One region of the Hymenobacter arcticus genome, then DNA from elsewhere that is predicted to be linked to it. Evidence: riboswitches for the same ligand, from Rfam matches in the RefSeq annotation. Region 1 holds a riboswitch; the other holds the start of a gene.
The links. A riboswitch is a leader RNA that binds a small molecule or an ion and turns the genes downstream of it on or off. The one in region 1 is predicted to bind thiamine pyrophosphate.

Region 1 (5,873 bases):
CCCGAGGTATTGGGCAGCAGGCTGAACTGCGGGTGGCCCAGGTGACGCAGGATATCGTCATCGGCGTTGGTTACGTCCACCCGTTTGAGGGCCACCGTCACCAGCTCCGAGCCGGAGGCCAGCAGGGCCTCCTCCATCAGCGCCGACGAGCTGAACTTGCCCGTGCCCGTGAACAGGCGTGAGGTGAAGGTGCGGCCGGCAATTACTAGCGATTGCGTTTTCATGCGGTTGTTACGTAGTAGTTATCAGCTGCTTCGGCTATAAAAAGCGCGGCTGTGGCCATGGGGTCGGCGGCGTGGCCGATGGCGCCCGCCACGGCTACGCCGTGCAGGCCCGTGGCCCGCAGCGCCGCCATATCGGCTAGCTCCACCCCACCAATGCCCACAATGGGCACCGTATGGCCGCCCGCCCGGCACTGCGCCAACAACTCGGTGTAGCCCGCCAGGCCCAAAATCGGGCTCAGCTTTTCTTTGGTAGCCGTGAAGCGAAACGGGCCCAGGCCGATGTACTCCACGCCGGCCGCCACCAGCGCCTCGATGTCGGCAAACGTGTTGGCCGTGCCGCCGATGATAAAGCCTGGCCCCAGCAGCGTGCGCGCCTCGGTGGGCGGCATATCCTGCTGGCCCAGGTGCACCCCGTCGGCCCCAATTTCGAGGGCCAGCGCCGGGTTATCGTTGATAATGAGCGTGGCCCCGTGGTGGCGGCACACAGCCTGCGTAGCCAGGGCACGTTGCCGCCACTCGGCAGCGGGCAGGTTTTTTACCCGTAGCTGCACCCAGCGTACGCCGCCCCGGCAGGCCAGCTCGGCCGCCTGGGCATTGGTGGTGATGTAATGCAGGTTGCTGATTTTCATGTTATTAATTGCCAAAGTGGTAGCCCAGCAGCGTATCGTTGCTACCCAAAAACGCGGCGGCATATGCCTTGCCTGCTCGGCAGGCACTGGGCAAGTCGTTGCCCAGCGCCAGCCGGCCCAGCACTGCCGCCGACAGCACGCAGCCGCTGCCGTGCTTGGCTCCGTGGAGTAGGCGCGGGGCCGAAAATTCGTGGCGGGCGTTGCCCGTCCGCAGCACATCGGTGGCTAGCGCGCCCTTGGCGTGGCCGCCCTTCAGCAGCACCGGGCACCAGGCAGCCAGTGTTTCGGCCGCCTCCTCGGGGGTAGCGGCGGGCAGTAGGCGCAGCGCCTCGGGCCGGTTGGGCGTGATGAGGGCCAGCTCCCGGCAGATAGCTTGCAGCAGCTCTGCTGCGGGCCGGGCGTGAAACTCGTAGCCGGCCGTGGCCTTCAGCACCGGGTCCCAGACGATTTGGATGGCCGGGTTATGCGCTTTTAGCCAGCTGATTAGCTCCAGTAAAACAGGCAGGCTCTCCGTTAAGCCGATTTTGACGAAGCCAACGGCAAACCGTGCTAGTAGCAGCCGAACTTGGGCTTGGATGTCGGCCAGCGGCACCCAGCTCACGCGCTCAAACGTTACGTCGTTCTGCACCGTGAGGGCGGTGCAGGCGGCCAGGCCATACACGCCGCTGGCTTCCAGCGTCTTGACGTCGGCCAGCGCGCCGGCCCCGGCGCTGGGGTCGAAGCCGGCAATGGTGAGGGCGTAGGGGCGCATAGGCAAAGGAGGTAGCGTGGACTCTGTGAGTCCGCGCGTGGGTAGTTCTCGCAAATCGTTCACACGCGCGGACTCGCAGAGTCCACGCTACCTCACAGATAAATCTCGCTGCCCTGGGCCACGAACTCGCGCGACTTCTCGCGTAGCCCCTCCGTCAATACCTGCGCCGCCGTGAGGTCCTGCTTGGCCGCGTAGTCGCGCACTTCCTGCGTGATTTTCATGGAGCAGAAGTGCGGGCCGCACATCGAGCAGAAGTGCGCCACCTTGGCCCCTTCGGCGGGCAGGGTTTCGTCGTGGTATTCGCGGGCCGTGTCGGGGTCGAGGCTCAGGTTGAACTGGTCTTCCCAGCGAAACTCGAAGCGGGCCTTACTCAGAGCGTTGTCGCGATACTGTGCGCCGGGGTGGCCCTTGGCGAGGTCGGCGGCGTGGGCGGCTATCTTGTAGGCAATTACGCCATCCTTCACGTCCTGCTTGTTGGGCAGGCCCAGGTGCTCCTTGGGCGTCACGTAGCAGAGCATGGCGGTGCCAAACCACCCAATCATGGCCGCGCCAATGGCCGAGGTGATGTGGTCGTAGCCCGGGGCAATGTCCGTCGTCAGCGGCCCCAGGGTGTAGAAGGGCGCCTCGTGGCACTCGCGCAACTGCTTGTCCATGTTCTCTTTAATGAGGTGCATGGGCACGTGGCCGGGACCTTCTATCATCACCTGCACGTCGTGGGCCCAGGCTATTTTGGTGAGCTCACCCAGGGTTTCCAGCTCGGCAAACTGCGCCTCGTCGTTGGCGTCGGCAATGGAGCCGGGGCGCAGGCCATCGCCCAAAGAGAAGGCCACGTCGTAGGCCTTCATTATCTCACAAATCTCCTCGAAGTGCGTGTACAGAAAGCTCTCCCGGTGGTGCGCCAGGCACCACTTGGCCATAATGGAGCCCCCGCGCGACACAATGCCAGTCACGCGCTTGGCCGTCAGAGGCACGTAGCGCAACAGCACGCCCGCGTGAATCGTGAAGTAGTCCACGCCCTGCTCGGCCTGCTCGATGAGCGTGTCTCTGAACAGCTCCCAGGTGAGGTCCTCGGCCTTGCCGTTCACCTTCTCCAGGGCCTGGTAGATGGGCACCGTACCCACCGGCACCGGGCAGTTGCGAATAATCCACTCGCGGGTTTCGTGGATGTTCTTGCCGGTGCTGAGGTCCATGAGCGTGTCGCCGCCCCAGCGGCAACTCCACACGGCCTTATCTACCTCTTGCTCAATGGATGAGGTTACGGCCGAGTTGCCGATATTGGTATTGATTTTCACCAGAAAATTGCGCCCGATAATCATCGGCTCGCTCTCCGGGTGGTTGATGTTGCTGGGGATAACCGCCCGCCCGGCCGCCACTTCCTGCCGCACAAACTCGGCCGTAATGTGCCCTTCCGGCGTATTGGCCCCGAAGCTGTGGCCGCGGTGCTGCGTGCGCAGCGGGTCATCGGCGGGTAACTCGTCGAAGCGCTGGTTCTCGCGGATGGCGATGTACTCCATCTCGGGCGTGATAATCCCCTGCTTGGCGTAGTGCATTTGGCTGACGTTGGCCCCAGCCTTGGCGCGCAGCGGCGTGGCAATGTGCTCGAAGCGCAAGTGGTCCAGACTGTTATCGGCGGCGCGCTGCTGGCCGTAGTCCGAGGTAGTGCCGGCGAGCTGCTCCACATCGCCGCGCCCGAGTATCCAGCTTTTGCGCAGGCGCGGCAGCCCTTTTTTGAGTTCAATTTCGACGTTCGGGTCGGTATAGGGCCCGCTAGTGTCGTACACCGTCACGGGCGCGTTCGGCTCCGACGGAAACCCAAAATCGAACTTGCGCTCGGTATCGGCCAGCACAATTTCGCGCATTGCCACCCGAATGTGCGGGTGCAGCTTACCCGGCACGTAAATCTTGCGCGAGCCCGTGAGCGGCTGGCGCTCCACCAGCGTCTGCTGGGGGGCGTGGTCTTTTTGCTTCATCTGAAAAAATGAGTGGTGGGTACCGGTTCACAATTATTTGATTATCAATTATTTATGCGACGCAAGCAATTGCTCACTGTTCACTAATAAATGATAATTGAGATTACCCGCCCTGCGTGGCGCGGATGAGGGTGAGGCGGTCGTGGGGCTGCACGGCGTGGCTGGCCCACTCGGCGCGGGGCACCACCACGTCGTTGATGGCCACGGCGAGGCCACGCGTCTGGGTATGGCCCAGGGCGGCGAGCAAATCGGCTAGCCCCTGATTATCAGCGGCTTCGTGCTCAGAATTGTTTACGTAGCAAACCATGCAACTAGCGTTAGTTGGGACAAGGGCAGGCCATAAACACTAGGCGGCGCCGGCCACGGCACGCCCCAAAAGGCAGCCGCGGGCGGACCAGTACTTTTCCCTTCGCCAGCATTATCTGGTTCAGGTTCGGAGGGTATCGTCTCAGCCTTGCTTGCGCAAAGCACCCCTAAAGTTTATGCGGCGAAGGTAGGCGGCGGGAGCTAAGCGTTGGCTGAGTTAGGCTGCTTTTGCCGGAATTTTATTCAACATAAACCTACTAAGTCTTGATTAAGAAAGCCATCTATTCACAACTAATGCTTGGCCGATTATGCATTATTAGTGTCATGGGCATCTACCATGAGCACTAACCTTATTGTTTATGAAACACCTGATTTATTTTCTAGTAGCACTACTATACTTTGCTCTGCCCGCCACGGCACAGCGCATACCCAGCGATTCAAGCAAGGTGTACATATTCGTTGAGCGCATGCCCGTCTATCCGGGTGGTGGTCTGGTAGCGCTCACAGCCGACTTACGACGAGAGTTTTCAGTGGCCAGCAATGGCACTAGTTGTGCTACTCCTGGTCGCCCGGTACTTGTGCAGTTGATAGTGGGGCCTAGTGGCGTTATTTATGATGCGATGAGTTGGAACAAGGCAGAAACTAGTGGAAGCCAAACTGCTAAACGCACCTTGCCCGAGCTACCGGCTGGGTGCGAAGCCGCAATTGTAGCAGCAGCTCGCAAACTAGCCAGAGCCAAGCCCGGTAGTCAAAATGGCCGCTGTGTGACAGTAAAACTCACAGTAAAGTTGTTTGAAGCATTGTAAATAGCCCATACTTTCTAGGCTCAAGGAACCCAAACCCTTGACCCGTTGTATTTTTGCACTATGTTACTGGAACTCGAACTCGCCCCCGCTAAACGCGACATCCGCAAAACCTCGCCCGACGACCTCAAGGCGTTTATGGTGGCGAATGGCGAAAAGCCTTTCCGCGCCAAGCAGGTGACGGAATGGCTGTGGAAAAACACGGCCGGCTCGTTCGAGGAAATGAACAACATCTCGCTGGCTACCCGCGAGTTGCTGGCCGCAAACTTCGTGATAAACGGCGTGGCCGTGCAAAACCAGCAGCTCTCGAACGATGGTACCATCAAGTCGGCCTTCCGGCTGCACGATGGCAACATTGTGGAGGGCGTGCTCATTCCGCACGACACGCGCATGACGGCCTGCATCAGCTCGCAGGTGGGCTGCTCGCTCACGTGCAAGTTTTGCGCCACCGGCTACATGGACCGCAAGCGCAACCTCGACGCGGCCGAGATATACGACCAGGTGGTGCGCATCCGCGAACAGTGTGAGGCTCAGTACGGTACGCCGCTCACCAACATTGTGTACATGGGCATGGGCGAGCCGCTGCTCAACTACGCCAACGTGGTGGAAAGCGTGCGCCGCATCACCGCGCCCGATGGCCTCAACATGGCCCCGCGCCGCATCACCATCAGCACGGCGGGCATCGCCAAGATGATAAAGAAGCTGGCCGACGACGACATCAAGGCCAACCTCGCCCTGAGCCTGCACGCCCCCAACGACGTGAAGCGCAACGAGATAATGCCCATCAACGAGGCCAACTCGCTGGCCGCCCTCAAGGAGGCGCTGCAATACTACCACGAGAAAACGGGCCGCAAAGTGACCTACGAATACATTGTGTTCGATGGCTTTAACGATACCCTGCAAGACGCCGCTGAGCTCTACATCATCAGCAAGTGGCTGCCCTGCAAGATTAACCTTATCGAGTACAACCCCATCGAAAACGCCGCTTACCAGAACGCGGAGGCCGACAAAATCACGGCCTTCCACAAGTACCTGGCCGACCGCGGCGTGCAAACCAACATCCGCCGCAGCCGGGGCAAGGACATTGACGCGGCCTGCGGCCAACTGGCCAATAAGGAGAAGGCCGAGGCTGCTTAGCCCCCGGCTACTTCGCCTTGCCGAAGCGGTAGGTGACGTCTAGGTGCGGCAGC
Region 2 (5,873 bases), on a different contig from region 1:
CAAGGTGCTTCACCTGCGGGTCGAGCAACGTATTCAGGCATTTTGCGCTGGGGTTCAGCTTCTTACTCCACAGCACGAGGCGGCCCAGGGCGTAGGGCTGCGGCGTGCCGGCTGTGAGACCCGCCTGCTGCAAGCGGCGCGGGTAGTCGCTATCGGCCGAGAAAAACATGTCGAACGGCGCGCCGTGACTCAGCTGCTCGTAGAACTTGCCCGACGAGCCGTACACGACCGTGACGCGGCCCTGCGGGTGCTGGCGATTAAAAATCGTGACCAGTGAATCGAGCACGTATTTCAAGTCGGCGGCGGCGGCAATGGTGATGGGCGCGGTGCTGGCACTGCTGGCCTGGGCGGTGGCGGGCCGCCAGCTGCTCAGCAGCAGGAGTAAAAGAAGAAATAATCGAAGCATGGGAGAGCCGCCAAAGGCCAGCGCGTTAGGTACGCGAATATACAACCCTGACCAGCGCAAGGTTTTGGGCACAAGAAAGCCTGAGCCGTCAGACCCAGGCTTTACTTATGCACTTTACGCACTGTATATTTTCCGCGGAGATTCGCGGGAAATGCAGCTTGGCAACACCCCCACTAAAACCGCAAATTCACCGAGGCCAGGAAATTACGGGTGGCCTGGGGGTAGTACCAGTTGAATGTTTCCTGGTTGCCGCTGGCGCCCACGTAGCCGTAGGTGTAACCATTGGCCGCGTACTCGCGGTTGAGCACGTTGCTAACCAGTAAAGCCAGTTCGATTTCCTTCATAAACGATGGGTGCAGCGCGTAGCGTAGCCGGAAATCGAGCACTTGGTACGGCTGGATACTCCGGCCTTCGTTGGTCGAGTTGTCGAGGTACTGGCGGCTCACCGTTTTGTAGAGCAGCGCCAGGCGCAGGCCTTTCAGCGGCTGGCCCTCCAGGGTGTGCGCCGTGATGGCCGAGGGCGAGTAGGAGATGGTGGTGGTGCGGCCTTCGGCGGCCACCACGGGCGCGTAATTCGCATCGTAGGTTACATCGTAGTAGTCCAGGATGCGGTTGCGGCTGAGCGTGACGGTGCTGCTGAGGCTGATTTTATCATTGGCCGAGATGAAGCCGGTGAGCTCCACGCCGCGGCGGTAGCTGCGGGCCACGTTGGTGCGCAGGGCGGTGCCTACGTCGTTGAGCTGGCCGGTGGCTACCAGCTGGTTGCGGTAGGTCATGTCGAAGTAATTGGCCTCGACACGCACGGCGGTGCGCGGGCCCAGCAGGATGAGGTCGGCGCGGGTGAAGCGGTAGCCGGCCTCAAAATCGAGCAGACGCTCGGCCTGGGCGGGGGCGTAGCCGACCTGGCGGTCGGTGAAGTCGGCGCGCACGGGCTCGCGCTGGCCCACGGCGAAGCTGGCGTAGAGCTGCTGGCCGTGGCCGAGGGCCGCCGTGGCGCCGGCTTTGGGGTTGAAGAAGGTGTAGTTGGCGCGAGTGGCTACGTCGTTTTGGCTATCCTCCACGCCGTCAATACGATAGAGGATACGGCGCACCTGCATGTCGCCGTACAAACCCAGCCAGGGCAGCGCCTGGTAGGTGGCGCGGGCGTAGGCGTTGAAGTCGGTTTTGCGGGCCGTGTTGAAGTAGTAGCGCTGGCCGGGGAAGCTGGTGCTGGCGTATTGGGCCCAGATTATCTCGCCGTAGTGGTCGTTGTCGAAGCGGTTCCAGCCGCCGCCCAGCGTGGCCTGGAACTTGTCGTTGTCCTTGGGCTGGTAATTGAGCGCGAAGGTGCCGCCGTAGAAGTAGTTATCAAGCCACTTGCGGTCGATGAGGTTGGTGCGGGTGAGGGTATCGCCGCCCAGCACCACGTCGGGCAAGTTATAATCGGCAAATTTGCGGTTGGCGCGGTAGCTTTCGTAGTAGCCAAAGCCACGCGTGAGATGCAGCGCCGCGCCCAGGTTCCAGCTGCTGCCCAGGCCCTGCGAGAGGTGCAACTGGTAGTGGTTTTGCTGGTAGTTGTCGGTCTGGTTGTCGTAGGTGTAGTAGCTGTAGCGGCGGCCTTCGGCTAGCACCCGCGCCGCATCGGCGGCACTCAGCTCGCCGTTGTCGAGGTAGGTCTGAAGCTGGGCTTGGTTGCCGGTGAGGGCCGGCTCGGGCACGCCGTTCCAGGCCTGGTAGGTTTTTTCGCGGCCCGAGAAGGTGATGAACTTAATCAGCGTATTCTTCTGCTGGTAGCCCGCGGCGAAGTAATACGACTTTAAATCGGAGGCCGCCCGGTTCATGTAGCCATCGCTGCTGATGCGCGAGAGCCGGCCATCCACGGTGAAGTACTTGCCTACCAGCCCGGTACCAAACGACACGTTATTTTTCCAGGTGTTGAAGGAGCCGTAGCTGTTCTGGGTTTCGGCGTAGGCCTCGCGGCGGTTGTCGAGGGTCGAGATGTTGAGGCTGGCCCCGAAGGCCGCGCTCCCGTTCTGGCTGGTGCCCACGCCGCGCTGCACCTGAATGCTGTTGATGGAGGACGCTAAATCGGGTAGATTCACCAGGAAAGAGCCGTGCGATTCTGGGTCGTTCAAGGGCACGCCATTGATGGTGGTGTTAATGCCCGTGCTGCTCGTGCCTCGAATACGGATATCGGTGTAGCCCACGCCCGCCCCGGCATCGGACGTCACAACTACCGAGGGCGTTTGGTCAAGTAGATAAGGCAGGTCCTGGCCGAAGTTGCGCTTGTTGAGGTCCTGCTTGCTGAGGTTGGTGTACACCGTGGCGGTACGGTCGCTGGCCCGCGTAGCCGTAATGAGCGCCTCGCCCGTGAGCACGCCCCCCGGCCGAAGCCTGGCAACAATTTGCTGCTCAGTTACTTGTCCTTGCACTTGCCGCACCAGTGGCTCGTAGCCCAAAAACGTGATGCGCAGCTCATGGCTGCCCGCCCCCACTGCCGATAGATTAAAAGTGCCCGCGGCGCTGGTGACCCCAATGGCCGCGCCATCGAGCAAAATGGTGGCGCCAGGCAGCGCCGTGCCCGTTTGGGCATCGGTAATTGTGCCGGCCACGGGGCCTTGGGCCCACGCCGAAGCGGCGGCCAGCGCCAGCAGCGCCGTACCCGCAATACGTACAGTTTTCAAAAAATAACGACGAAAAAAACCACGCGCCCGCCCGCCAGGGGTCGGCGCGCAGGCAAAAACGTTCGCGGATTGTTTGTTCCCTGCGCCGGCATTACCCGGTTCAGGTTCAATGGGTGTCATCTCAGCCGGCCGGGTTTCCCTGGCCAGCACCCCTAAACATGACGCAAAGATACGGCCTGCCCCGCCCCGCCCGCCGGGCAAGGTTGGTTTACTAGCTAGTAGTTATCTTAGCAGATGCGGCAACCAGCAACGCAGACTTGATTTCTTGCGTTGGGGAGGGGCAGCACCCGCTCGTTATTTCGCGTACTCGCTATCGGCTTTCTTGTTATGCACCAGCTCCTTTGCGCCGTTTTCCTGCTGGCTTTGTTCACCTTTTTCCTGGTGCTGCCTAGGCGCCGCCGGGTGCCGCCGCCCCCGCCGCCCTCCTCGGGCGGCGACGATGGTGGCGGCGAGCCCCACGACCCCGGCCTGCCCGATATCGACCTGCCGCCCGGCATCTCGCGCCCCATCAACGACTGGGAGCCCGACTACAACCGCCGCCGCCCGGTGGAGGTGTGAGCAACCAAGGTTTCAGCCGTTCATTCTGGCTGGCGGCTGCTGAATTATTACATTAACTAAATTTTGTGATGCAGCTTTGCGGCACTGGCTTTTCTGGCCGGTTTGCCCTTTATGCCCCATCGCTACCTATTACTTTTTCCGGGCCTGCTGGCGGCCCTCATGGGTGCGGCCCAAACGCCCCGCGTAACCGTGAAGCCGCCGCTCACCCGCGTCACGGTGTACCTCAACGGTACGGCGCTTGAGCACCAAGCCCCGGTGACGCTGGCCGCTGGCCTCAACCGGGTGCTGGTGAGTGGCCTCTCGCCCCGCCTCGATGCCGATGCCATGGAGGTGCAACTGGGCGACGGCGCCGAGCTACTGTCCATTGACGAAGACGACGAACAGGCCCCGGCCTCGGTAGCGCTCAACCCCACTGCCGTCGATAGCCTGGCACGCGCCGAGGCCGAGCAACACACCTTGGAAGGCGAGCTGCAAGGCTTGCAGCAGGAAAAAGCCTTTTTGCTGGCTAATCAGACGCTGCCCTCGGGCACCCAGGCCAACTGGAGCGCCGAGGTGCAGAAGGGGGCCGCCCTGATGCGCACCCGCCTGCCCATCATTCAGCAGGAAACCGACCGCCTGCAAAGCCGCTTGAGTACGCTCAAAACGCAGGTGACACAGCTCGGCCCGCGGGCCAATGAGCGGGGCGATGGCGACCGGCAGGTGCTGGTGGTGCGGGCCGCCCGCGCCGGCAGCGTAGCCCTAACGGTGCACTATTACTTAGCGGCGCGCTCCCCGTGGCTGCCCCGGCTCGATATTCGGGCCAATGAGCGCGGCAGCGAGGTGAAATTTATCACCCACGGGCGGCTCGCCAACCGCTCGGGGCTGCCTTGGCAGCGCGTGCGGGTGGTGCTGATGCGCTACGCCGTAGACGATGTATCGCGGCCCGACCTACAGCCCTGGGAACTAGACTTTAGGGGTGGCGACCATAGTGGCGAGGGCCGCGTAGACGAGTTTGTGGTGAAGGGCACCGCCAAGGGCCGCCCGGCCGTGGTGACGCAGGGCGTGCGCTACGAAGTGCCCGAGCTAGTGACGCTGCCCGCAAATGGCCGCCGCGAGCTGACACTGCCCGCCGTGGCCCTGCCCGGCCGCCCCGAATACCTGGCGGTGCCGCGCGTGTCGGAAAACGTGTTTTTGCAAACCAAAGTCTCGGGCTGGGAGGGCTTGCAGCTGGCCGACCACGCCCGCGTGTTTCACGATGGCGTGTTTGTAGGAAATACCGACCTTGATGAGCGCGCCTACAACGACTCGCTCGAAGTGGCCTTGGGCCATGACCCCTTGCTGGTAGTGGGCCGCGCCAAGCTCGAAGATTTTAGCGGCAACGTGCCACTGAGCGACAAGCGCCGCGTGCGCCTGGTATACGAGCTGAACGTGCGCAACAACCACCCAGAAGCCGTGCGCCTGCGCCTGCTCGACCAGGTACCCATTTCCGAGGAAAAGGAAATTAATGTGAAGGTGCTCGAAATGAGTGGGGCGCAGCTCGACGAGCGCAGCGGCAAGCTCACCTGGCTGGTGGCGCTGCCACCCGGCACCAGCCAGCGCCTGCGCTTCACTTTCCAGGTCGATTACCCCAAGGATAAGAACGTGGAAATAATTAACCACCGGGTGCATATCTCCAACCCGAAGTTTCGATAACACCGACTGGCGTGCTTTTTACTACACTCAGGACTTACCCAATCTCAATGGTATAGCTGGTATCGAACATCTGGCTGGGCGCTAGGGTCAGAATGCCTTCTTTGTCGCGCAACTCCTGAGGCTGGCCCACGGGGCTGGCCACGCCCTGCCAGGGTTCAATGCACACAAACGCCGCGCCGGGGCCTTTGGTCCAGAGGCCGAGGTAAGGAAAGCCGTCGAACTGCATGCGCACGAAGGGGCCGGTTTTGTCGGCTTTTTGCAGCGTGAGGCGGGTGAAATCGAACTGGTCGAACACCAGCGCATCGTCGGCAAACAGCTCATAACTCAGCGGTAGCGCAGCTTGCTGAGTGAGTACGGGTGCAGTTTCGCCGTTGCGCAGGCCGCTGGCTAGCAGATGGCGCTGCAAGGTGACGGGGTGGTCGAAGTGAAAGGCGTAGTCGCCAAATTGCTCGCCCGCCGCGGGCTGCAAGGGGCACACAAACGCCGGATGCGCGCCGATGCTGAACAGTAAATCCTGGCTGGCGGCGGCGGGGTTGCGCACGTGCCAGCCCACGGTGAGCACGCGGCCGCGCAAC

Region 2: it holds a riboswitch for thiamine pyrophosphate, as region 1 does, so the genes downstream of both, ACYVGC_RS23550 (TonB-dependent receptor) here and thiS (sulfur carrier protein ThiS) in region 1, are expected to answer to the same signal.

Annotation. Positions count from the first base shown of each region.
Region 1 covers NZ_BAAGXF010000021.1:5,895-11,767, reverse strand. The annotation lists gene ACYVGC_RS22595 (thiazole synthase) at 1-224, opposite strand, end outside; gene ACYVGC_RS22590 (thiamine phosphate synthase) at 221-853, opposite strand; gene thiD (bifunctional hydroxymethylpyrimidine kinase/phosphomethylpyrimidine kinase) at 858-1,604, opposite strand; gene thiC (phosphomethylpyrimidine synthase ThiC) at 1,697-3,574, opposite strand; gene thiS (sulfur carrier protein ThiS) at 3,678-3,881, opposite strand; TPP riboswitch at 3,962-4,059, opposite strand; gene ACYVGC_RS22570 (hypothetical protein) at 4,240-4,686, shown strand; gene rlmN (23S rRNA (adenine(2503)-C(2))-methyltransferase RlmN) at 4,747-5,820, shown strand; gene ACYVGC_RS22560 (hypothetical protein) at 5,828-5,873, opposite strand, start outside.
Region 2 covers NZ_BAAGXF010000024.1:37,351-43,223, reverse strand. The annotation lists gene modA (molybdate ABC transporter substrate-binding protein) at 1-406, opposite strand, end outside; gene ACYVGC_RS23550 (TonB-dependent receptor) at 580-3,069, opposite strand; TPP riboswitch at 3,128-3,233, opposite strand; gene ACYVGC_RS23545 (hypothetical protein) at 3,397-3,627, shown strand; gene ACYVGC_RS23540 (DUF4139 domain-containing protein) at 3,739-5,298, shown strand; gene ACYVGC_RS23535 (aldose 1-epimerase family protein) at 5,333-5,873, opposite strand, start outside.